3 linked regions of the Symmachiella dynata genome follow. The protein of the gene in region 3 interacts with the protein of the main gene of each other region in a pairwise test. Links are inferred from orthologs where the notes say so. Each region holds a gene or a part of one and is shown on either strand. Other genes may lie near its edges.

Region 1 (7,493 bases), 2.1 Mb from region 3 along the record:
GCTGTCTTCTTTGTCTTCGAAATCAAATTCGGAGAAGTCCAAATTCAGCGGCTCTTCTTCCTGCAAAGCACTCCCTTTGAGTTCTGGCTCGCGCGGTCCGTGCTCGTCGCAGTCTTCATCGTGCCACAGCGGCAAACCCAGATCGTAACGTGCGGACAACATCAGGACTTTTTCTTCAGAGCCGGGTTTGGCCGGTGTTGAAGTGATGGGGTCGAGGCCAATCGCCTCTAAATCATCAAATTCGACTGAGTCTTCCGACGCAATCGTTTGCTCACTGACGTCACTGCCGAACGAAAATCCGGGTTCGAGATCAACTACGAACATCTGTTCCATTACTGACACTCCAACAAATCTGGCAATTGGATAAAAAATAGGGGCAACCGCTTTGTGCTGCTTTTTGAAATTACAGCACTTGAGCAACGTCAAAACCTAACTGTCGCCGACTCAACGTGGCGACGTCTAAGTCAAAGGCACCTGCCTGAACCCTGCTACGCATTCCGTAGTCTCATCCCGGAAGAAGTCGTGGGCATCCAACACGTTTAACATCTAGTGGCGTCGGATTGACTCCCGAGGGATGTACTGTTCTCTCGGAGTAAGCAAAGGGGGGATCTCAAGGTAGGGGGGCCGTCTCAGATCACTTGTGCCATTCTTCGGCCTTTTGGCCCAATTGTCAACGACATTTTTGTTTTTTTAACGATTCACATAAAAAAAACACCTTCTTCACACTAGCGCGCCCTGCTGCGACAGTCAACAGCAACCATCATCCCGATTAGGTAAGCCAAGTCTCCAACGATTTTCCGAAATCTGGCAATGCCATTCCCAGTTCTAGGAACCAATCAATCACACATCATTCGGCCGCGTCACCGCATAGCGTTTCAATTTGCGATCCAACGTCGATCGTTCAATCCCCAGGATTTGGGCTGCCTTGGACTTGTTCCACTTGGTCTCTTCCAACGTGGCCAGAATATGCTCTTGCTCCAATTTTTCGATAGAAATTTCCCGGTAATTCGCTGCCACTTCCGTTTCGGGAGGCAACTCTTCGTCAATTCCTAACCCGGAGAGGTGAATATCATGGTCGGCGATAAATTCACCGGTGGAGAAGATGACGGCCCGTTCTACCGTATTTTGCAATTCCCTCACATTTCCAGGCCAATCATAACCGGCCAGTTTTGCCAAAGCCTGCGGCGTAAACCCGCGCGCCGGCCGCCCCGTGCTTTTGACAAACCTTTCTAAAAAGTGATTGGCAAGTTCAGGGATGTCCGAGGGATGGTCCCGCAAAGGTTCGACAATAATCTCAACCACGTGCAGGCGAAAATACAGGTCGCGGCGGAAGCTGCCTTCTTTGACCGCCAACTCGAGATCGCGGTTCGTGGCCGCCACGATCCGCACATCGACATTCACAGGCGTCCCGCCCCCCACACGCTCGAAGGGATGGCCCTCTAACACCCGCAAAAATTTTGCCTGAATCGCCTGACTCATCTCGCCAACCTCATCAAGCATTAACGTCCCTTTGTCCGCCTGCTCAAATTTGCCGACCTTCCGCCCAGTCGCTCCGGTAAACGACCCCCGCTCGTGACCAAACAGTTCGCTTTCCAGCAAGCTTTCGCTCAAAGCAGCACAGTTCATGCACACAAACGGCCCATTCCGGCGTTCGCTGCTGAAATGGATCGCGCGAGCCACCAATTCCTTGCCCACCCCGCTTTCACCGCGAATCAAAGCCGTGGTGTCGGTCGGCGCAATCCGGGCGATCTTTAGACTCAAGCGATGCATGGCGGGACTTTGCCCCACCAATTCGCTTTGAATCGCCAATTGCTCCCGCAGATGCTTGTTCTCGTCGCGAACCTTCTCTAGGCCCTCAGCCAGTGACTCTTGCCTGCGGAGGTTTTCCATGGCCACAGCGAATTGATCCGCGACCGCCAAGGTAAACTCCAAGTCGTCGGGATCGAGCGGATCTTTCGCGTTCGTCGTATAAAGATGCACCAATCCGTACACCACCTGCCCCAGGCAAATCGGTGCGCAGATGACACTTTGGGCATGAATTTGCCCCAAACTGTCACGATTGATCAACCGGCTATCGTCGGCCACATCACGCGCCAAAATCGCCTCGCGCTCGCGCAACACGATTCCCGACAGATAATCGGAAATGGTTTGATAGGGCCGGTCATTTTGTGTTTGATAGGCGACGACATTCAAAGATCCTGGAGAATTCGCCGGATCTGTCCCTTCGGGCAGCAGCAGAATGGCGCCGACGTCGGCCCGGGAACTTTCGAAAAGTCCGCTGAGCACCACTTCCGCCAAGCGGCGATAGTCTTTTGCCGACCCCATTTCCAACGCCAACCGATACAACTGCGCCAAGACTTGACTGGTGCGGTCGACGGCAATCGGGTCACGGTCCGTGGTGATCCGGAATCGCGTGCGGCGGCGACGATGGATGATCGCCGGCTCGGTCATGGGTGGAGGATGATCCAGCACATCCTCGAAGGCCGTTCCAGTATCGTCCTCGACTCCGGAACCCTCTTCGTCCAAAATCGGAAACGCGCGGGACAGGTCGTCGGTAAATGCTAATTTGCAGGCACCGATCTCGATCAGCTGCCCCGGTTCTAACGGGCAATCCCCGGTGACGGCTGTTCCTTCCACGTAGGTGCCGTTTCGGCTTCCCAGGTCGCGCAAAACCCACGCGCCTTCGCTGTGGTAAAGTTCACAATGGTTGCGGCTGCAGACCTCGTCCTGCAATGCGATTCGATTCGTGGCAGCCCGTCCCACAGTGATGACCTGACCGGGCATCAAGCGGTAGATGTCGCGCCACTTGTTGTCTTCGCGGACAACCAAGTAAGCTATCATAGTCACATTTTCACTATACGAGGTGACGCTGCGCAATTGGTGATTTGCGTAGCGATACTAAAGCGGCCCGCAGCCCTCGCTGGGTCGGTACTTTTCCGCGTCGAAATGGCAGTTCTCGGTCGGCGCGGTCTCAGCGGCCTCCATTCAATTCATCCGCCGCTGTAAAAACAGCCCGCGCGATTGGTGTGATCACACTCTCTAGGATACTCAACACGATTCATTACCCGCAAGTGCCATGGAGGTCAAATCAGTCGACACACTGTTTACCCGTTCACCCCAAGGAGGCGACACCTGGGTGATTGGGACGAAGCAAGCCACTCAACGCCTTGAGTTCAACGGCTTTTAGTACTCATTCGCTGCTTCGTCTTCGCCGTCGAAGGCGTCAAACGTCGACTCTGCGACTTGGCGTATCCGCCGTTCGGCAACCTCTTCTCCCAGTCGTGCGGCGGCTTCGTCGGGGGTCATTGAGCCTAAATCCCCGTCGATTCGGCAACGTAGTGCAACGGTGTTGTTTTCCGCCTCTTTTTCGCCAACGACCAACATATAAGGAATCAGGTCCAATTGTGCGTCGCGAATCTTGTGGCCGATTTTTTCGCTGCGAGTGTCGGTTTTGATGCGGAACCCGGCGGCGGTGAATTTTTTCTCCACTTCTCGGGCGTAGTCCAAAAACCGGTCGCTGATCGGCAACACGCGGATCTGTTCCGGTGCCAACCAGAGTGGAAATGCGCCGGCGAAATGCTCGATCAACATCCCCACGAACCGCTCCATCGATCCAAACGGAGCACGGTGAATCATCACCGGACGATGCGGGCGATTGTCAGCACCGATGTACTCCAACTCGAACCGCTCCGGCAGATTGTAATCGAGTTGCACTGTTCCCAATTGCCATTCGCGACCGATGCAATCGCGGACCATAAAGTCCGCCTTTGGCCCGTAAAACGCCGCTTCCCCTTCTTGTTCTGAGAACGGCAGCCCCGCCTCTTGTAACACCTTACGGAGACTCGCCTCAGCACGTTGCCAATTCTCGTCGCTGCCGACGTACTTATCGCTGTTCGGATCGCGAAGCGAAAGTTGCACGCGATAATTCTCCAGACCGACGCTCCCCAAGACGTATTTCACCAAATCCAAGGTATTGCGGAATTCTTCTTCGACCTGTTCGGGAGTACAGAATTGATGCGCATCGTCCTGGGTCAAACCTCGCACGCGCAACATGCCGTTCAGTTCGCCTGATTGTTCATGACGGTACACAGTCCCAAATTCCGCCAACCGTACGGGCAGATCGCGATAGCTCCGCGGCTGCGCTTTGTAGATTTGCACGTGGTGCGGACAGTTCATCGGTTTGAGCAAATACCGCTCTTGCTGATGCTGCCAGTCTTGCAGAGTCTGCAGACGATCATCGACCGGATACTTGGGATCATAATCATCCAGCTCACACCCCAATCGCCGGGCGGTTTCGATAAACTGAGCTTCGTCTTCAGCGGTCAGCGATTCATCCTTCAGGCGTTCGGTCCAGACATCGACCAGTTGTCCGGCATCGTGCCCAAACATCGGCGGGAATTGCGATTCACGATAATACGGGAAGTGCCCGCTAGTTTCGTACATTTCCACACGGCCAATGTGGGGGGAATAAACCGGTTCGTACCCCAATTTGACCAGCTCGGCTTTAATGAAGTCCTCCAACAGTGCGCGAATGGTCGCCCCCTTAGGCATCCACAGACATAGCCCCTGGCCAACGGCATTGGAGATGGTAAACAGCCCCAATTTCTTGCCCAACACGCGGTGATCGCGGCGTTTGGCCTCTTCCATTTGCGCCAAATAGGCCTTGAGTTCCTTTTTATTGAACCAAGCGGTGCCATACAGCCGTTGCAACTGTTTATTGCCGGCGTCCCCTTTCCAGTAACTCCCAGCGACGGACATCAGTTTGAAGGCTTTGATTTTGCCCGCATGTGGAATGTGCGGACCGCGGCACAAGTCGACAAATTCCCCTTGCCGATAGAACCCCAATTCCGAATGCTCAGCCAATCCGGTCTGGATGTGTTCCACCTTGAGTGCTTGATGTAGCCCATCACAAAACTCGACCGCTTCATCTCGGGGAAGCGAAAACTGCTCAAACGGCTCAGCTTCCTTGATAATGGCCTTCATTTCTTCTTCGATGCGCGGGAAATCATCCTCGCTGATTTTGTGTTCCAGATCGAAGTCGTAATAAAAACCATTCGATAAGGTCGGACCAAAAGCCAACGAAACACCGGGATACAACCGCATCACCGCCCGCGCCATCACATGGGCCGCCGAATGCCGCATCACGGCCAGAGCTTCGGCGTCTCGATCGGTTAATAGCCGGAGATTGACGGTTCCCTCTTCGGGAAGTGCCCGGTTGAGGTCGACGATTGTGCCGTTCACCTCGGCAGCAATACAGGCTCCGGCCAAACGTTCACCGATACTAGCGGCGACATCGTAGGCGGAACTCCCGGCGGGATACTCTTTTTTCGATCCATCAGGAAGTTGGACTTCGATCATGACTTTTTTGATTTCTTCAACAGATTTCGCCCGCGGCTCCACCGAAACAAAGGGTGAATCAGACCGCATGAGGGCGTCGGAACACGCCTAATATAGGCGAATCCCCCAAGCGGTCAACTGGCCGATTGGGGTGCAAATCCCCTGTGAATCACGGGCGGAGAGAAGAATCCAGCACAGTTTTTTCACTCCCCCCTGCCCCACAGCCCCTGCCTTGTATTAGATGCACAATCGCGCCGCTGGGTTCGCCAAGAAAAAACTTGGCCCGGTTTGGCGGATTTATGCTTGAAATTTTCCGCCGCAGGACGTAAGTTCCCCTATCGGAATCGGGACGATTAGCTCAGTTGGCTAGAGCGCCACGTTGACATCGTGGAGGTCACTGGTTCAAGTCCAGTATCGTCCACTCGGCTCCACATGTACCAATTGGTACTGAGTCGCTAACCCCTGCCGTTGCAGGGGTTTTTTTATGCGCGGGGGGCGGCTTTGGGTACAATTTGTTGGTTTGGCCTGTTTTCCTAGCTGTCCAATCAGCCGGAGTTTGCATTAAGCGGCTGTAACGTGTGCCTTGGTGGTAGGGCTCGCCTTCACGATGCTAATCCACCTTCACGAACCATCGCGCAACCTCTGGTCGGTGTCTTCGGCGATCACGTCGTTCCATGTCATCTCTTGGCCGGTTTCTTGCGCGCGGATCATTGCCAACACCGCTCGTTCCACATCGGCTCCTTGCAATGCCGCTGCCTCTAGCTCTTTTGCTGAAATTGCAACGCCGGCTTGCGCTGCCATGATTTTCCAGCGGACGATATCTTTGACAGGCGAGCGGCGCAATTTCATCCCGACCACCTGTATCAAGGAAATGTGGGTTCGAGCCAGAAATGCCTGTAACCACAAACTGCCGATCTGGAAGTAAAAGACGCCAGTCACGATGACCATGAGAAACATTACACCAATAAACGCAACAGCTAACCATTCTCCCATTTTCTGCGCTGGAGCTGCAATCACCGCCGTCCACATTTGTAACTGAATCATCCTCTTGTCCTTCCGTAGGGTCCAATGGGAAAAACGCAGCCATTGGCCAGGCTTACTTCGGTGTTCGCACGTCCACACAGACGATCTCGCGGCCGTCGCGTAGATAGAGCAATCCCGCGCAGAGGGCCGGGGCTTGGCGGGTTGGACCGAGTAGCGGTGTGCGGCCGATCTCTTGGTAGTGCTGGGGAGAGGCTTCTATCACGACCAGTTCGCCTTTGATGGTCGAAATGAATAGTTTGCCGTCGCCAGCGATTAGGTTGCCTTTGCCGAAACGTGTTTGTCGCCACACCCGTTCACCGGTTGCTGCATTGACGCAGGTCAGGTGGGTGACCGGTCCGGCGCTGCCGACGTTGTCGAAGCCGTATAGATAGCCATCCATCAGTATCGACGTTTGCCACTCGTTGCGCAGCACACTTTTGACGCCTTGTGAGGCCCAGACTTCGGTCGGACGGAATCGGTCGCCGTCGGGTAACAGTTTCAACAGCACGCTGCCGTGATTCTCCGCAGCGGAAATGAACACCTGCTCTTTGAATGACAGTGGGGTGGCGATGTTGCAGTCGTAATCGGTCTTGTATGGATAGCGCCACAGGTCAGCGCCGTCTTGGGCTGCAATGCCAATCACCGAACTACCGGTGAACACGACCGCTTGCTCTCGTCCCCCCACGTTGAGTAATGCCGGGGAGGAATACCCCGCCGTCTCCTCTGTCCCCGCTTTCCAAGCGGGTTTGCCGGATTTTATGTCGTAGGCAACTACCGTTGCTTGAGGCGCGCCGATCGTCACAATGACCCGTTCGGCGGCAACCAATGGCGAACAGGCCATGCCGTAATCCGCTGGCTGTCCGCCATGTTCTTCAAGCGTGTTGTGTGACCAGAGGATATCCCCGTTGGAAAATTTGAGAGCAACGAGAATTCCTTCCCCAGTGAACGCAAACACCTGGTCGCCCACAATCGTCGGAGTCGCTCGCGGACCGTCCCCCTGCCCGTTGCGGTACTCGGGTGCGACGGGTGTACTCCAGATCGGCTTGCCGGTCGCCGCATCGATACAAATGACCCGTTGCTTACCATCGGTTTGTACCATCGTCAGCAACCGTCCACGGCTGATTGCCAATCCC
Region 2 (7,468 bases), 2.4 Mb from region 3 along the record:
GGCTGCGCCGTGTGGGTGGGAGCGGTCTTTCCCACCCCGCCTGTGGAGGTGGTTCCCGAGCAGGTTGTACGGAAAATGATCGAAATCCGCGGCCTGCATAACTACGCTCCCCGCGACCTAGCCACAGCCTTGGAATTTCTCGACCAAACGGAGGCTGACTATCCGTTTTCGGGATTGATTGGGGATTCGTATCCCTTGGACCATGCCGCAGCGGCGTTTGCAGCTGCCCGCGAAAGTGTAGCGTTTCGTGTGATGTTACGGCCTTGATCGATTCTACCGGGGGGAGGAATCTGCGACGCGACCGGCGCAAGAGGACCATAAACAGCATTTTTTCTGAGAATTTATCCGGGAGCCTATAATTTGTGAGTTGATTCACACAACGGCACCTAAAGTAGGGGCAGTGAACGTGTGCCATCCAGAGGTTATTTGGGGGCCAGGAACGTCGAGAGTCGATTTTCGGCGAACCCCGGCCCGCTAGGCGTTGTCCTTTTCTGACTTGTAGAACGCACACGTTCCCTATAATCCGTATACCCCGACACGGCACTCCCTCAAAAGAATCAGACCGGCTCCCCCGCCGGAAGGCGCGATGAAAGGATTTCTGACAACTCCACCCAAGCCCGGATCATCCTCCGAGTTGCTGCGCATCGCCGTTCCGCTAGTGATTAGCTCCGGAACGTTGTCGCTGATGCAGGTCTTGGATCGCATGTTCCTGATGTGGTATTCCACAGACGCATTGGCTGCAGCCATGCCGTCTGGGTTGTTGCATTGGTCGTTGATGAGCATTGCCATCGGCACCGCCGGGTATGTCAACACGTTTGTCGCCCAATACGAAGGAGCCGGACGACCGGACCGCGTGGCGGGTGCGATGTGGCAGGGAATCTACTTCTGTATTTTCGCCGCAGCCATCATGCTGTTCTTTCTGCCCTGTACCGAAGGCATCTTCCGTCTGGTCGGCCACGAAAAGGCCGTACAAGATTTAGAATGCACCTATTTCCGCATCCTCTGCGTCGGAACCGCCCCGTTTTTGCTCTCGGCGGTGTTGTCCTGTTTTTACAGTGGGCGCGGCCGGACCATGACCATCATGTGGGTCAACCTAGCAGCGACCGTGATAAACGCCGCCTTGAATTATTGGCTGGTGTTCGGCGGTTGGGGTGTGCCTGCGATGGGGATTGCCGGTGCCGGGTGGGCGACTGTGATTGCCAGTTGCCTGGGCGTCGCTGCCTTTATCGTCTTGTTGCTCCGCAGCGAGGATGCACGGCCGTATCAATTGCTTAAGAACTATCATTTCGATCGAGAAATGTTTGTGCGATTGTTGCGCTACGGACTTCCCAGTGGAGTGCATTTCTTCGTCGATGTCGCCTGCTTTTCGGCATTCATCTTATTGGTCGGGGCGATCGGCAAGGAACAATTGGCGGCCACGAATTTAGCGTTCAATGTCAACTCGCTGTTATTTTTGCCGATGCTCGGTTTCGGAACGGCGGTGATGACGTTGGTTGGAAAACGGATCGGTGAAGGACGTCCGCAAATGGCTGTGCGGACGACATGGATCGCTTTTGGGTTTACCACGGTCTATATGTCCGTCTGGGCTGTGATCTTGATCTTTGCACCGGGGATTGTATTGGCACCTTATGCCGCCCGGAGCAATCCGGCGGAGTTCGCCGCCATTCAGCCGACCATCGTCGTGCTGCTGCAATTTGTCGCGGCTTATACCTTGTTCGATGGGATGAACATCGTGTTCGCTTCAGCCATTCGCGGCGCGGGCGATACGCGGTTTTGCCTGTTGTTTACGTTTTTCTCGAGCCTCTCGCTGATGGTCATCCCCGCGTTTCTTGTACTGCGCGTTTATCACCTGGGCCTCTACGCGGCTTGGGCCTGCGTGATGATCTATATCGTGTTTCTCTCGTTCGGGTTTTTGTTGCGGTTTTTAACCGGCCAATGGAAGTCGATGAGCGTGATCAACGAAACCCCCGCGGTCAGCGCGGACGAACCGCGCTGGGAATGGGACCTTCCCGATCCGGAATCGATTTCGGTCGCGGTGAAATAATCGCCATCCGGACAGGGATTACGACAACCCGTCGAGCAGTGCAGCAACGCGCGCGGAGTCGATGGGGTTCGAGACAATCCCGTCTCGTTTGACAGCGGTTCCGACGATGAAACCATCGGCGTGCTGCGCCATGCTTCCGATGGACTCCGCCGACACGCCACTGCCCACCAGCACCGGTGCACCGTGGGCGGCGGCACGGGCTTGTTGGATCTCCGCCAAATCAGTCGCGGTTCCCGTAGCGGTTCCCGAGACAATCAACGCATCGCCGCCGCCGCGGAGGAGCGTGTCGGCCACCTCGTCGGACAACGAGCGCGGCGCCAAGGCTGCCGAGTGTTTGACGTTCACGTCAGCGAAGATGCGAATGTGCTGAGCACCGAGCGCCGCGCGGTCGCGTAATAAATCATGAGCGATGCCCTGAATGATCCCCTGGTCGGTGACCCGCGCACCGCACAGGACATTCACGCGAATAAACTGCGCGCCGACCGCATGGGCGATCGCCAACGCGCTCCTGCCATCGTTGCGCAACACATTGATGCCCAATGGCAGATTCGACTCTCGCCGTACTTCCATGGCCAGGGAGGTCATGTGGGCGATTGTATGGGGCGGAGCCGAGTCGGGATAAAAAGGCGTATCGCCAAAATTCTCCAACATCAACCCATGGACGCCCCCTGCGGAGAGTGCGTCGGCATCGCGCAGCACATGGTCGCGAATCGCCGCGACATCACCACCGAATTGCGGTGCGCCGGGCAGGGGGGGGATGTGTAGCATGCCGATGATTGGCTTTGGTGCGGCAAACAGTTGTGGCAGTTGAAAAGTGGTCATCGCGGGGAGTGGATTCCTGGTCGGTGTGCGGTGTAAGTCTCTAGAGCATCAAAATGGCGGCAAAATCGCCGAAATCACAAATTTTGAAGTTTATGAATTTTTTGAAAAAAAGTTGTGGATATTCAAAAAATCCGATGGTAGTCTCGAAATTTGGTTAAGGTCCACTTTCATTTTTCTTTTGCGTGAGGATAGGCGGTCATGCCGCAAGGCTCAATTAAAAAACTAACGGACAAAGGGTTTGGGTTCATCGATCTCGGAAACGGAAAGGATTTGTTCTTCCACGCGTCAGCGTTGCAGAATACCTCGTTCGAGGAACTCTACGAAGGTCAACAGGTGGAGTTCACCGAAGGGCAAGGCCCCAAGGGCCCGCGGGCAGAGGATGTCACACCCGCATAAGCTTGCTCGGAAACTTCCGAAACACTCATTTCAGAATCAGCCCGCATGTTACGGCATGCGGGCTGATTGGATTTTTAGCAGGGCCGTAGTGGAAAGATGTCGACCGCCACACCATCGCTAAACAACGCGTGACAATAATCCTCAGTCGGTGTCATCCCCGCCGCCGCAAACAAACTCTCCTCCAGTCGCAATACTTCCGCTTGCCGCAACGGATACGGGCTGTGGTGCACCTGTCCGCGATACAACTGACCCGCGCGATCAATCGAATACAGCAAATAGCGTTCGGCGAGAAAAAACTCCAAGGTTCCCTCCGCGACGCGGCCCTCTTCATCCAGCGGAGTTGTAATCCCATCGCCAATCCTCGCCTCAATGTCGGTCTCTGCCTGTGCCGGTTCGGGCCACAATCTTTGACTGCGATAACGGATCTGATTGCCATCGCGGTTCAACGACATCGTGGCTTTGAAGTAGGGCAGATTCCAAAACCGCCGCGCGATACGGACCGCCAACGACCGCGCTGCTTCGAGGCTAAAAAACCACACTCCAGGGTCTTGTCCCTCGAGATGCACGTAGGTGCGGAGGTTGGTCTCGCAGAAATTCGATATCCCCGGCACCGCCGGCGCCCACCAAGGTCGCACGCTAGACATATAAAACGGCACTAACCCCACCCAGGCGTCGTCTTCCCACGTATCGAGGGTCAGTCGCGGTGGCAACAACGGAGCAATCATCTCCGCCGGGACGCGCCAATGCACAAACAACAGATCCGACCACTGCTGGTATCCGATCGCTTTTTCATCGGGACGTCGCGTGGGACTGATGCGGTCGATGGTAGGTGGATTCGTGAGCATGTTAGCGTGGGCAGCCAAGTAAAAGACGAAAAAGTCTCACGCAAAGCCGCGAAGAGTTCACTGAGGAATCCAACGCTTTCCTTTGCGGCTTGGCGGCTTTGCGTGAGGTCTTCTTAAATTGGGAATGTTTCAATCAATGAACCGCAGGCAACCGCTGCAATTAACAGGGGCTATTCATGAATTGCCAGCGGTCCGTGAAATACTCAACCGCAAATGGCTGCTCTGTTTTTGCCGCGCTACGAAGCCTCACCATTCAACGATTCCAATGGTCCCACCGCCGTGGTGGTCGTTTGGCCCAGCGGATATTCATCCAGCAAACGGCGAATATCGTCGGTGGTGATGCCATCAATGACGTCCAGGTCGTCTTCGACGCTACGGTATTCCCCGCGGTACAACCAGTTGCTGCCCAGTGCGCCGAGGCGGCCCATGGGGCGTTCGCTGCGAAGGACGATGCGGGAACTGACCTTGTTCTTGGCCTGCATCAGTTCTTCTTCCGTGACCCCCTTGACGTTCACCTCGTTAAAGATCGTTTCGATCCGCCGCATGTTCTCAGCGGTTTGATCCGGAGCGCACCCGCAATACATCAGGTACACGCCGCTGCCGTCGTAGTCGTTGTAACTCATCTCGGCTATTTCGGCGTAGCCGGGGTCGACGAGGTCCCAATACATGCGGCTGCCACTGTCATCGCCCACGATCACGCCCAACAATTCCGCCGCATAGCGGTCGGGATGCGCCGAGGGGGGGGCGGGGGTCATTTGCATGATGTGTTGGTGATGGCTGCTGGGGTTGGTGATCACTTCGACGCCACCGGGCGGTTGCGCTTCGGTCACCGTGCGACCGGGATCGCCGGCGGGCCAATTTATGCAATGCTTCTCTGCGAGCGCTAGAACTTCGTCCCAGTCAAAATTTCCCGCGACCGCCAACGTGATATTACCGGCCAAATACCGCTGGTTGAAATACCCCCGCATCTGATCGGCCGTCAATGCGTTGATGCTGTCGACGGTTCCTAAAATGCATTGCCCCAGCGGGTGCCCGGCAAAGTGGGTTTGCATGAGCGTTTCATAGGCGGTGAAAGTCGGCTCATCTTCGTAGCGGCCGATTTCCTCTAGGATGACTTTTTTCTCCATTTCAAAGTCGTCGGTCCGCAAGCTGGGGCGCAGGATCTCGGCCAAGAGGTCAAAGATCCTCGGCAGGTATTCGGGCAAGACCGCTCCGTAGAACAACGTCACTTCCTCGCTGGTCGAGGCGTTGTACTTGGCGCCGATCTCGTCGAAGATGCGGTTCACATCATCGGCTGCGAACCGGTCAGTCCCTTTGAAAACCATGTGCTCCAGAAAATGGCTGACGCCGGAGACCTCTTGGGTCTCATCGCGCGATCCGGTCCGCACGAAGAAGCCGACCGCGACGCTGTGCGCGGCGGGGCTTTGTTCTGCGACGATTTGCAATCCATTGTCCAAAGTAGCCTTATGAAACTCCAAGATTCACCTCCAGCGATTCAGGGCCGAGAGTCAAAACGGTGAAATTGTCCGCCGGGTGTTCGTCGACGTACTTCAGAATACTAGGCACGGTCAGGGCGTCAACTTTTTGATGCACCTCATCCAGCGTCGTGACGCGTCCCAGGTGATACCAATCCCGCGCCACGGCCGAAGCGCGAGACGAGGAGGATTCCTGTTGCATGATCAGCGAACTCTTGGCGCCGGCCTTACAGCGCTCAAGTTCCCCTTCTTTGATTCCCTCGGGCAACCGCTGCAATTCGGCCAACATAACGTCAAGCGTTTCTTGCGCACGCTCATTGGTCGATCCGGCATAACAAAACACCCGGCCTTGATCACGCAGCGCACTCAGGCTGGCATAGACGGAATAACAGAGCCCGCGCTTTTCACGGACTTCGGTGAACAGACGCGAACTCATGCCGCCGCCGAGAATATTGACCGCTGCCCACGCGTTGTAGTAGCCCTCGTCACGGTAGGGCACACTTTCGTAGGCCACGCCGATGTGTGTTTGCGTCGATTCATGCGCGATATGGCTGACGTTCGGCGCCCAGTCACTCACTTCAACAGTCGGGGCCGGTTTGTCTGGCCATTCGCCGAAGCATTCCTCAACGATCTTCTGAATGGCTTGGACATCAAAATTGCCGGCGATGCCCAGAATTGTTTCCGAAGGGCGGAAACAGTTTTCATAATGGGTACGAACGGTGTCAGCGGTGAGCTGGGACAGCCCTTCCAGGTTTCCATCGCTGGGCAGTCCCCAGGGTGAGGGATAACTGCGACGGCGCAATTCCTGCATCGCTTTTTGCCGTGGTTCGTCTTCGATCGAGTGCAGCGACTGTGCGATACCGGCGCGGGCGGCATCGAATTGATCCGCGGGAAGTTGTGGGCGGAGAACGATGTCGGCATAAATCCGCAGCACATCCGGCAGGCGGTCGGCGATGGTCGCACCACTGAGGCCCAGGTGACTTCCGGAGGCCGATTCGCTGCGTTGCAGGCCGAGATTGTCTAAATCGAACGCCAATTGCTGGCTATTGCGATCTCCCGCGCCGCGCGTGATGAGGTCGCTCAGTACAGCGGCGCAACCTTCTTGACCGGGGGGATCGTAAATATTGCCGGCGGGAATCAACATGGAAAACGCGGCCGACCGCACGTCGGGCATCCGCTCCATGACGAGCGTCAGCCCGTTGGGCAATTGGGTTGTCCGTATATCTTGTGCCTGCATGTGTTGGGCAAAATCCTTTGAAATGTCAACGGCCGTGTTTCGACGCCAATGCTTGGTGCGATTGCACCGTGCGAAGACACGATGCCACATAACGCACTCCAGAGCAGCGTTTACACTCTAAATGTCAGGTTGATTGTTGTTTGACGAGCACGAATCCCGCAGAGTTTTGTACGGAATCATTCGATTGCCGCATGGAAATGATAGGGAGGCAGCACTAGGAAACCGACGACGTTTCAACGTCGACTGCTTTATACAGCGTGCGAGTCAGCTTGAATCCGATCGAGCGGTACAATTCGACGGCTGGTTCGTTGTCGGCGGTCACCTCTAAAAAGACGCGACGCATCCGGGCTTCATAAAAACCGCGCAGTGCCTTGAGCACCAAGGCGCGGCCCAGTCCCAATCCACGATGTTGCGGTGCGACGCCGACATTTTGAATCGATCCCATCCGTCCTTGCTGTGCCAAACCTTGGATCGTGCCGCAATCTTGTGTGTCGTGACTGTTGTTGCCTTGCGTCGAAATTAACCAGGTGGCTGTGGGTAAAAATGAATCGCGGCGGGCAATCTCGCGCATCAACCGTTGGCAACCGGCGATATTTCCCAGACAAGGGAAAACGTGAGCATCAATCTCCCGGGAAAAACTGGCATACTT
Region 3 (7,409 bases):
CTGGACGACCGGGAAAAGGACATCATTTTGTTCCGTTTCGGACTGAATCAGGGAACCGAGCCGCAAACGCTGGAGCAGGTCGGTTACCATTTCGGTGTGACGAAGGAGCGAATTCGACAATTGGAAGCGCGGGCCTTAAATAAGTTGCGAAAAATTGCCCAGGAGGCCCGGCTCGACATTCCGGGAGTCTAAAACTCCCTCCAGGCTTGCCGGACAATCGCGCCGCAAGGTGGTGAGCGTTCGGTCGCGCATCACAACGCCGCGAACCTGTCCCCGCAGTGGGGTGTCTAGGTTCGCGGCGTTTTTTTAATTGCCCAGTATCCGTCGAGTCGCCTCTCGGGTGCAATTCGGGGTGGAAATGACGGTTTCAGGTGCTTGTGGGCGTCAGCGGATCGTTGAATGTGGTCTGTTTGGACTCCAAGCGGGCAAATTTTCAGAAAAGGGGAGCGGGAGCGTTGATAAATTGTCAGGACGTTTGTCTAATACGCGGTTTCGCGCTGGCAATGACGTCGAAGGTCTGGGCCCAATGGGCTCGTGAAGGTTCGGCCTGTTTCCAGCTTAGCCGGCCACTCAATCTGGTTTTCTGCGATCTCCTTGCGTTTCGACTTGCATGGGCGGATCGGAATGCTATATTGGGCGGCTTGTTGCGTCGAGAATGTTTCGAGTAGCTCTTACAGCAAATACATAAAGTTTACCGCTAGCGTAGCTCAATTGGCAGAGCCCCGGTTTTGTAAACCGGAGGTTGTGGGTTCAAGTCCCACCGCTAGCTCCAGCGGACAGGCGGAGGAGATGTCTTCGGTGGTCCGCTTCGTGCAGAGCGAGGCTGGGGTCGCGAGGCTGTGGCTCGCCGTTTGTTTGAAGTCGACAATTAGGGGGAATTCCCGAGCGGTCAAAGGGGCCAGACTGTAAATCTGGTGGCTCAGCCTTCGCAGGTTCGAATCCTGCTTCCCCCAATTATAGAGGGCAGCGGTGATTCGGCGTTCATTGCTGTCGGTCGTAGGTTTCTAAGAGGCGTTGCGGGCGTCGTATAATGGTATTACCCCAGCCTTCCAAGCTGGAGACGTGGGTTCGATTCCCATCGCCCGCTTTTTCGCGATGAGTTGCGGGGTGGCCGGCTTGGCGATTCGAGTTGGAAGTCCGAGCGACTTGATTCGCTGCTGTAGCTCAGCCGGTAGAGCGCGTCCTTGGTAAGGACGAGGTCGCGGGTTCAAGTCCCGCCAGCAGCTCTTGCAGCTGATTTTTGGCAAGCATGTTTTTGCGGTCTGTGAGGCCGTGTTGCATTTAGTGTTGAGTTGGAATTAACAACTGTCCCGGGAGATTGAATAGGTAGGGAGAAGAGATGGCCAAAGAGGTCTTTGAGCGTACGAAGCCACACGTCAATGTTGGGACGATCGGTCACATTGACCACGGAAAAACGACACTCACCGCGGCGTTGTTGATGGTGCAGGGTGCTAAGGGTTTGGCGACGGTGAAAAGTTACGCCGATATTGCCAAGGGCGGTACGGTCCGCGACGAGACGAAAACGGTGACCATTGCCGTGAGTCACGTTGAGTACGAGTCTGAGACTCGTCACTATGCCCACATCGACTGCCCGGGGCACGCTGACTATATTAAGAATATGATTACTGGGGCGGCCCAGATGGACGGGGCGATCCTCGTTGTGTCTGCGGCTGATGGTCCCATGCCTCAGACGCGTGAGCACATTCTGTTGGCTCGTCAGGTGGACGTGCCGGCGTTGGTGGTCTTTCTGAACAAGTGCGACTTGGTCGACGACGAAGAGTTGCTCGAGTTGGTCGAAATGGAAGTTCGTGAATTGCTGAGCAAGTACGACTTCCCGGGTGACGACATTCAGGTTGTTCGTGGGAATGCAAAGGGTGCGTTGGATAACCCGACGGATCCGGCCTTCAACGGCTGTATTGCCGAGTTGATGGACGCACTGGATTCGAATATTCCTGAGCCGGCTCGTGAGTCTGATAAGCCGTTCTTGATGGCGGTGGAAGACGTGTTCTCGATCGAGGGTCGCGGTACTGTTGCGACGGGTCGGATTGAGCAAGGCGTCGTAAACGTCGGTGAAAAAATCGAAATCGTCGGTTTGAAGGATACTGTCGAGACGACCTGCACCGGTGTCGAGATGTTCAATAAGACGCTCGAAACTGGTATGGCTGGCGACAACGTCGGTCTGCTTCTGCGTGGTGTGAAGCGTGAGGATATTGAGCGTGGGCAGGTTTTGGCCAAGCCGGGTTCGATTCATCCGCACACCAAGTTTGAGGCTGAGGTCTACGTCCTGAGTAAAGATGAAGGTGGGCGGCACACGCCTTTCTTCAGTGGCTATCGTCCTCAGTTTTACTTCCGCACAACCGACGTGACCGGGGCTGCCAAGCTGCTGGGTGACGCCGAGATGTGTATGCCGGGCGACAATGTTCGCTTGGAGGTTGAAATGGGTTCGCCAGTCGCCTTGGAAGACGGAAGTCGCTTCGCGATTCGCGAAGGTGGCAAGACCGTCGGCTCGGGTGTTGTGACCAAGATTGTTGAGTAATTGTGATTCAGTGGGCACCCGCCGTTAGTTTTTTCGGCGGGTGTTCATTTTCTGTATCGGTTTCGGCGCGGCCGCGTGCCCGTGCCGGAGATAGGTGGAGTGAAGTCATGGCCCGCGAGTATGTTTGGCTGGAATGCACTGAGACCGGTGATCGGAACTATCGTGTTCAAAAAGAAACACGTGGTGCAGAGCGGTTGGAGTTGAAGAAATATTGCCCGCGGCTTCGCCGTCACACGGTTCATAAAGAGTCGCGGAAGAAGTGATGTCGTCGCGATGGGTGGCGGATTTTCGCCGCGTTTTTGAGGGTCCGGCAATTCACCAAGGCCTAGGGGTGTAGCTCAATTGGCAGAGCACTGGATTCCAAATCCAGCGGTTGGGGGTTCAAGTCCCTCCGCCCCTGTTTTTAGGCTCGCTGTTTGTGTGGCACCATTGGATGTGGTCTGCTTGGTTGGCGGGTTTTGTCTGTAGTTATCCAGGCTGTCGAGATGGATGGCGGGAGCCGCCGTAGTGCGGATGCGGTTTTTCGGAGCCGATTTTCATGGCTGTGTGGCTTTTTTGAGAAAAAGTAACCGGTCGTTCACACGTGATAAGAATCGCCCTGGGGCGTGAATTCATGGCAAACGCGAAAAAAAGCACCACGTTTTTTGGCGAACTGCTGAGCTTGCAGTCGTACAAACCTAAGCAAGGACGGCTTGTCCGGCAGTTGACAACTGCTGGTGTGGCGTTGATTGCACTGTTGGGGGCTGTTTCGCTCTCGCAGGGGCCGATGATCGGTGTGGAGCCGGAGTGGGTTCGCGTTGGCGTGCCGGTGTTGTTGTTTCTAATTGGTTTGGCGTTTGCTTTTCGGATTGTAAACTACTCGGTGTTTGCCGACTTTTTGATTGCTGTGCAGGGGGAGTTGACAAAAGTTTCCTGGCCCAGCAAGCAGGAGTTGAAGAACTCGACAATCGTTGTAGTGGTGACGATGTTCGCGTTGGGTGGCATGCTGTTGGTTTATGATCTTTTTTGGTACAAATTAATGACAACTGTCGGCGTGCTTGTTGAGGCGTCGTCGTAGTGTTGTGGGGCGGGACTGCCCTGGGTGTGTGGGTTGGCCGGTCGTCTGCTGTGTTGCGTTGCTGGTAGGCGGGAGCCTTGTTGGCGATTGTGTGTTTAGTCGTCAAGTTCTACTGGGGTTCCGGCAGGGTGAAGGGAAGGCCGTCATGGCTGATGAGACCAATGCAGGTGGCGAAGCCGCTGAGCTTGAAAATACGGAAATGCTCTGGTATGTGCTCAAGATTCAGAGCAACCGTGAGAAATCCATAAAGAAGTCGCTTGAGCGGCGTATCAACCGTGAGGGGTTGGAGCGCTACTTTGGCGAGATTATCATTCCGACGGAAAAAGTGTCGGAAGTCAAAAACGGTAAGAAGAAGGTCACCGAGCATAAGTTGTTTCCCGGCTATTTGATGGTCAACATGATCCTCAATGACGATACGTGGTTTCTGGTGCGGGAAACAGGCGGGGTGGGCGACTTTACCGGCTCTGCAAATAAGCCGATTCCGATGCAGGAGCACGAAATCGCTCGGATGCTAGGGCGTGAAGAACAGAAGGAAGAAGAGGCGCCGCGGGTGGCCCTGACGTTTGGCGTGGGGGATACCGTGAAAATCAAAGAAGGCCCGTTTGAAGGGTTTGAAGGCGCAATTGATACTGTGGATGAGACAACCGGGCGTTTGACGGTGTTGGTTGAAATTTTCGGCCGCACGACACCGGTCGAAGAGCTCGAGCATTGGCAGGTTGAGGCCGTCTGAAATCGGCGTGACGGAGCGTGCGTCGCGTTCGGGGAATGCGATGTCGAGGGATTGGCCGACGGATCCGTTGTCATCAAGAAACAATTTTTCGGCAGTTTAATAAAGCAGGCAAGCGATGGCGAAGGAATTAGTTGCAACGATCAAGGTTCAGGTGATGGGTGGCCAGGCAACGCCGGCTCCTCCTGTTGGTACCGCACTTGGTCCTCACGGTGTGAACATCGGTCAGTTCGTGATGCAGTTCAACGAGCGGACTAAAGATCTCACGGGGACGATGGTTCCGGTGATCATCAATGTTTACAACGATCGATCGTTCGATTTTGTGCTGAAGAGTCCGCCGGCGGCGGTTCTGCTGAAGCAGGCTGCTCAAATCGCCAAGGGTTCGGGGAACCCCAAGGCGGAAAAAGTGGGCACTGTGACACAAGCGCAGTTGGAAGAGATCGCCAAGACAAAGTTTGAAGATCTGAATGCACCGGATATCGCCCAGGCATCGCGGATTATTGCCGGCACCGCGCGCAGCATGGGGCTGGATGTCGTCGGTTAATCACCGGCGCCGTAGGCATCGGACACATTTGAAGTGATCAAGATAGTTGGAAAGAGTAGTCGAGGCTCGATGATGGCAAAGCAATCCAAGCGGCAGGAATTTCTGTTGAAGCAGGTCGAGGGGCTGACGAGTGTTGATTTGGCCGATGCGGTCGCCAAACTCAAAGGTCTGGAAGCGTCGCTGCCCAAGAAGATTCCGCCCTGTAAGTTTGACCAGACAGTGGAAGTTGTCATGCGGTTGGGCATTGATGTCCGTCAGGCTGACCAGATGGTGCGGGGTTCCATTGTGTTGCCGCACGGGATCGGGAAATCAAAAACGGTGCTGGTTTTTGCCCAGGGAGAGAATGCGACCGCGGCCGAAGAGGCCGGCGCTGATTTCGTGGGTGGCAAGGAGTTGGCGGATAAGGTCAAGGATGGCTGGCTGGAATTCGACGCAGCGATCGCCACGCCTGATATGATGGGTGTGGTGGGGCCGCTGGGCCGCGTGTTGGGGCCGCGGGGGCTGATGCCGTCGCCTCGTGCCGGCACGGTGACTCAGGATGTGGCGAATACGGTCAAGGAATACAAAGCAGGTAAAGTGGAGTTCCGAGCTGATGCCGGCGGCAATGTGCACTGTGTGATGGGCAAATTGTCGTTCAGTGAAGAGCAGTTGGTGGACAATATTTCCGCTTTCATCAAGCAGATTCGTGCGATGAAGCCCTCGGGGTCCAAAGGGGTCTACGTGCGAACCATCGCCGTTTCAGCCACGCACAGCCCGGGAATTGGTATCGCACTGTGATTTTTGCAGTGGTGCACACTCAGTTGGCCGGAGTGTGTGCTGAGCAACGCATTGGCTGGCTTCCAGTCAACGCAGCGGCTTGAAAATGTGGCATCGGCGGGATTGTTTGGGCGATTCTGACGCTTTTGGCATAGAAATCGCTTCGGACGCGTGACTTTTTTCTCCCGTTGGTTTAGTGTACGCGATAAGCCCCGGCGCAGCCGGTTTGTAGCGGCCTTCTGGGCTGCCCTTGGATCGGTGAGAAATTTGCGCTGGGCGCACTAGCATTGATTGTTAAGTAGCATGAGTAAATACATCAAGGAATTGATTGCGTCGGATGTCCGCGAGCGGATCGGCGACGTGCAGGAACTGTTGGTGATCGATCCGTCGAAGGTTGATGCGATCACGACCAATCAGTTGCGCTTGGACCTGCGTAAAAAAGAAATCAAGATGGTGCTGGTCAAGAATTCCTTGGCGCGTATGGCACTGAATCAGGCGGGGGTTTCTGCCTTAGATCCGATCTTGGCTGGTCCGTCGGCCTTGGTTTGGGGTGGCGAGGATATCGTCGCGCTCTCCAAGGAGATGGCCAATTGGGCCAAGCAGATCGATGGGTTGGAAATCAAGGGTGGCACGGTCGAGGGGACGACATTGTCGGCCGCTGACGTGGAAGTCCTGAGTAAGAGTCCGGGCCGTTTGGAGTTGATCAGTCAGATTGCAGGGTTGGCACTCAGCCCGGGTGGTCAATTGGTCGGTGCTTTGCTTGGCCCCGGCGGCAAGGTGTCCGGGCAAGTCAAGGCCCACTCGGAGCGAGAAGAAGAGTAGTCGTTTCGATTTGTTGTTTGAGTTGAGTTTTGAAGAGCGGTTGGAAGCTAGAAGAGCTTAGTCTGCGCCAGTTGGGGGCATCGGCTCGTGAGTGGTCCTGCCTGCGAATCTCCTATAAATTCTGTATATGCGTCCAACGATTTTGATGTGCTGAGAAAGGAACACGGTTATGGCGACGGCTGATGTGATTGAATACGATGAACCGACGGTTGAGTTGGGTGACAAGATTGCTGGCTTGACATTGTTGGAGGCCAAGAAGCTGGCCGACTACCTGAAAGATCACCATGGCATCGAGCCGGCTGGTGGTGGCGTTGTTGTGGCGGCTTCCGGTGGAGATGGTGGCGGCGGTGAAGCTGCGGCCGAGCAAACGGAATTCACTTGCATGATCACCGGGTTTGGTGACAGCAAGATTCCGGTGATTAAAGTCGTGCGTGCCGCGACCGGTTTGGGTCTGAAGGAAGCCAAGGAATTGGTTGAAAATGCTCCCAAACCGTTGAAAGAGGGAGTCTCCAAGGAAGATGCAGAGAAGTTGAAAGCGGAAGTTGAAGCCGCTGGTGGTACTGCTGAAATCAAGTGATCGCAGGTGTTGCCGTGGTGCGGGCTGCTTGAGGGATGGGCGGTTGTCGATTTTGTTGGGCAGCCGCTTGAGGATTCGGCGGATCTATTTCCAGGTGGGTTTGGGCGTAGCGCCGTCGTTGGCCGTTGTGGTTTGATCGTGCAGGCGTGTAGAGGCTGTCTCTAACGGGTGCGGTTCGGCAATTGCGCGGGTGAGCCGTTCGTTTGTCGGGTTGAGTTCGTTGAGGCGCTGGTCGCAGTGGTTGGAGCCGCTGCGGTGATGACTGTATGGCGCGCGTGCCGTGGTGTAGTGCCGCGGCAGCGAGCCGTCCGCCCCTAAAACCAACTTCATGGATCCTTGGTAATCTTCGCTCTTGCTCAAACATCGCTCCACTGCAATATGGCTGAGAGT

The links. Proteins that work in one complex are often made in the same cells at the same time.
Region 1: the proteins of rplA (region 3) and thrS interact in binary tests that used the Escherichia coli proteins (3 or more experiments, as listed by UniProt). The link is inferred for Symmachiella dynata from one-to-one orthologs.
Region 2: the proteins of rplA (region 3) and Mal52_RS16605 interact in binary tests that used the Escherichia coli proteins (3 or more experiments, as listed by UniProt). The link is inferred for Symmachiella dynata from one-to-one orthologs.

Annotation. Positions count from the first base shown.
Region 1 is NZ_CP036276.1:4,712,579-4,720,071, forward strand. The notes cover bases 2,806-5,734. They hold thrS (threonine--tRNA ligase), read right to left. Parts: upstream 5,428-5,734; coding sequence 3,184-5,427; downstream 2,806-3,183. Other genes in these bases: Mal52_RS17885 (sigma 54-interacting transcriptional regulator), read right to left, coding at 2,806-2,841. In the rest of the region: Mal52_RS17880 (hypothetical protein), read right to left, coding at 1-426; more of Mal52_RS17885, read right to left, coding at 841-2,805; Mal52_RS17900 (flotillin-like FloA family protein), read right to left, coding at 5,959-6,366; Mal52_RS17905 (outer membrane protein assembly factor BamB family protein), read right to left, coding at 6,434-7,493. UniProt on the Escherichia coli protein: Catalyzes the attachment of threonine to tRNA(Thr) in a two-step reaction: L-threonine is first activated by ATP to form Thr-AMP and then transferred to the acceptor end of tRNA(Thr). The rate-limiting step is amino acid activation in the presence of tRNA.
Region 2 is NZ_CP036276.1:4,392,035-4,399,502, reverse strand. The notes cover bases 1,760-4,663. They hold Mal52_RS16605 (cold-shock protein), read left to right. Parts: upstream 1,760-3,064; coding sequence 3,065-3,262; downstream 3,263-4,663. Other genes in these bases: Mal52_RS16595 (M16 family metallopeptidase), read right to left, coding at 4,344-4,663; Mal52_RS16600 (YqjF family protein), read right to left, coding at 3,337-4,107; Mal52_RS16610 (BtpA family protein), read right to left, coding at 2,063-2,866; Mal52_RS16615 (MATE family efflux transporter), read left to right, coding at 1,760-2,044. In the rest of the region: Mal52_RS16620 (zinc-binding dehydrogenase), read left to right, coding at 1-267; more of Mal52_RS16615, read left to right, coding at 587-1,759; more of Mal52_RS16595, read right to left, coding at 4,664-5,585; Mal52_RS16590 (M16 family metallopeptidase), read right to left, coding at 5,572-6,819; Mal52_RS16585 (GNAT family N-acetyltransferase), read right to left, coding at 7,034-7,468.
Region 3 is NZ_CP036276.1:6,768,753-6,776,161, reverse strand. Bases 3,944-6,788 are described here. They hold rplA (50S ribosomal protein L1), read left to right. Parts: upstream 3,944-4,936; coding sequence 4,937-5,641; downstream 5,642-6,788. Other genes in these bases: rplL (50S ribosomal protein L7/L12), read left to right, coding at 6,612-6,788; rplJ (50S ribosomal protein L10), read left to right, coding at 5,924-6,442; rplK (50S ribosomal protein L11), read left to right, coding at 4,439-4,864; nusG (transcription termination/antitermination protein NusG), read left to right, coding at 3,944-4,323. Outside these bases: Mal52_RS25865 (sigma-70 family RNA polymerase sigma factor), read left to right, coding at 1-192; tuf (elongation factor Tu), read left to right, coding at 1,340-2,536; rpmG (50S ribosomal protein L33), read left to right, coding at 2,644-2,799; preprotein translocase subunit SecE, read left to right, coding at 3,150-3,593; more of nusG, read left to right, coding at 3,739-3,943; more of rplL, read left to right, coding at 6,789-7,019; Mal52_RS25795 (hypothetical protein), read right to left, coding at 7,104-7,349. UniProt on the Escherichia coli protein: One of the primary rRNA binding proteins, it binds very close to the 3'-end of the 23S rRNA. Forms part of the L1 stalk. It is often not seen in high-resolution crystal structures, but can be seen in cryo_EM and 3D reconstruction models.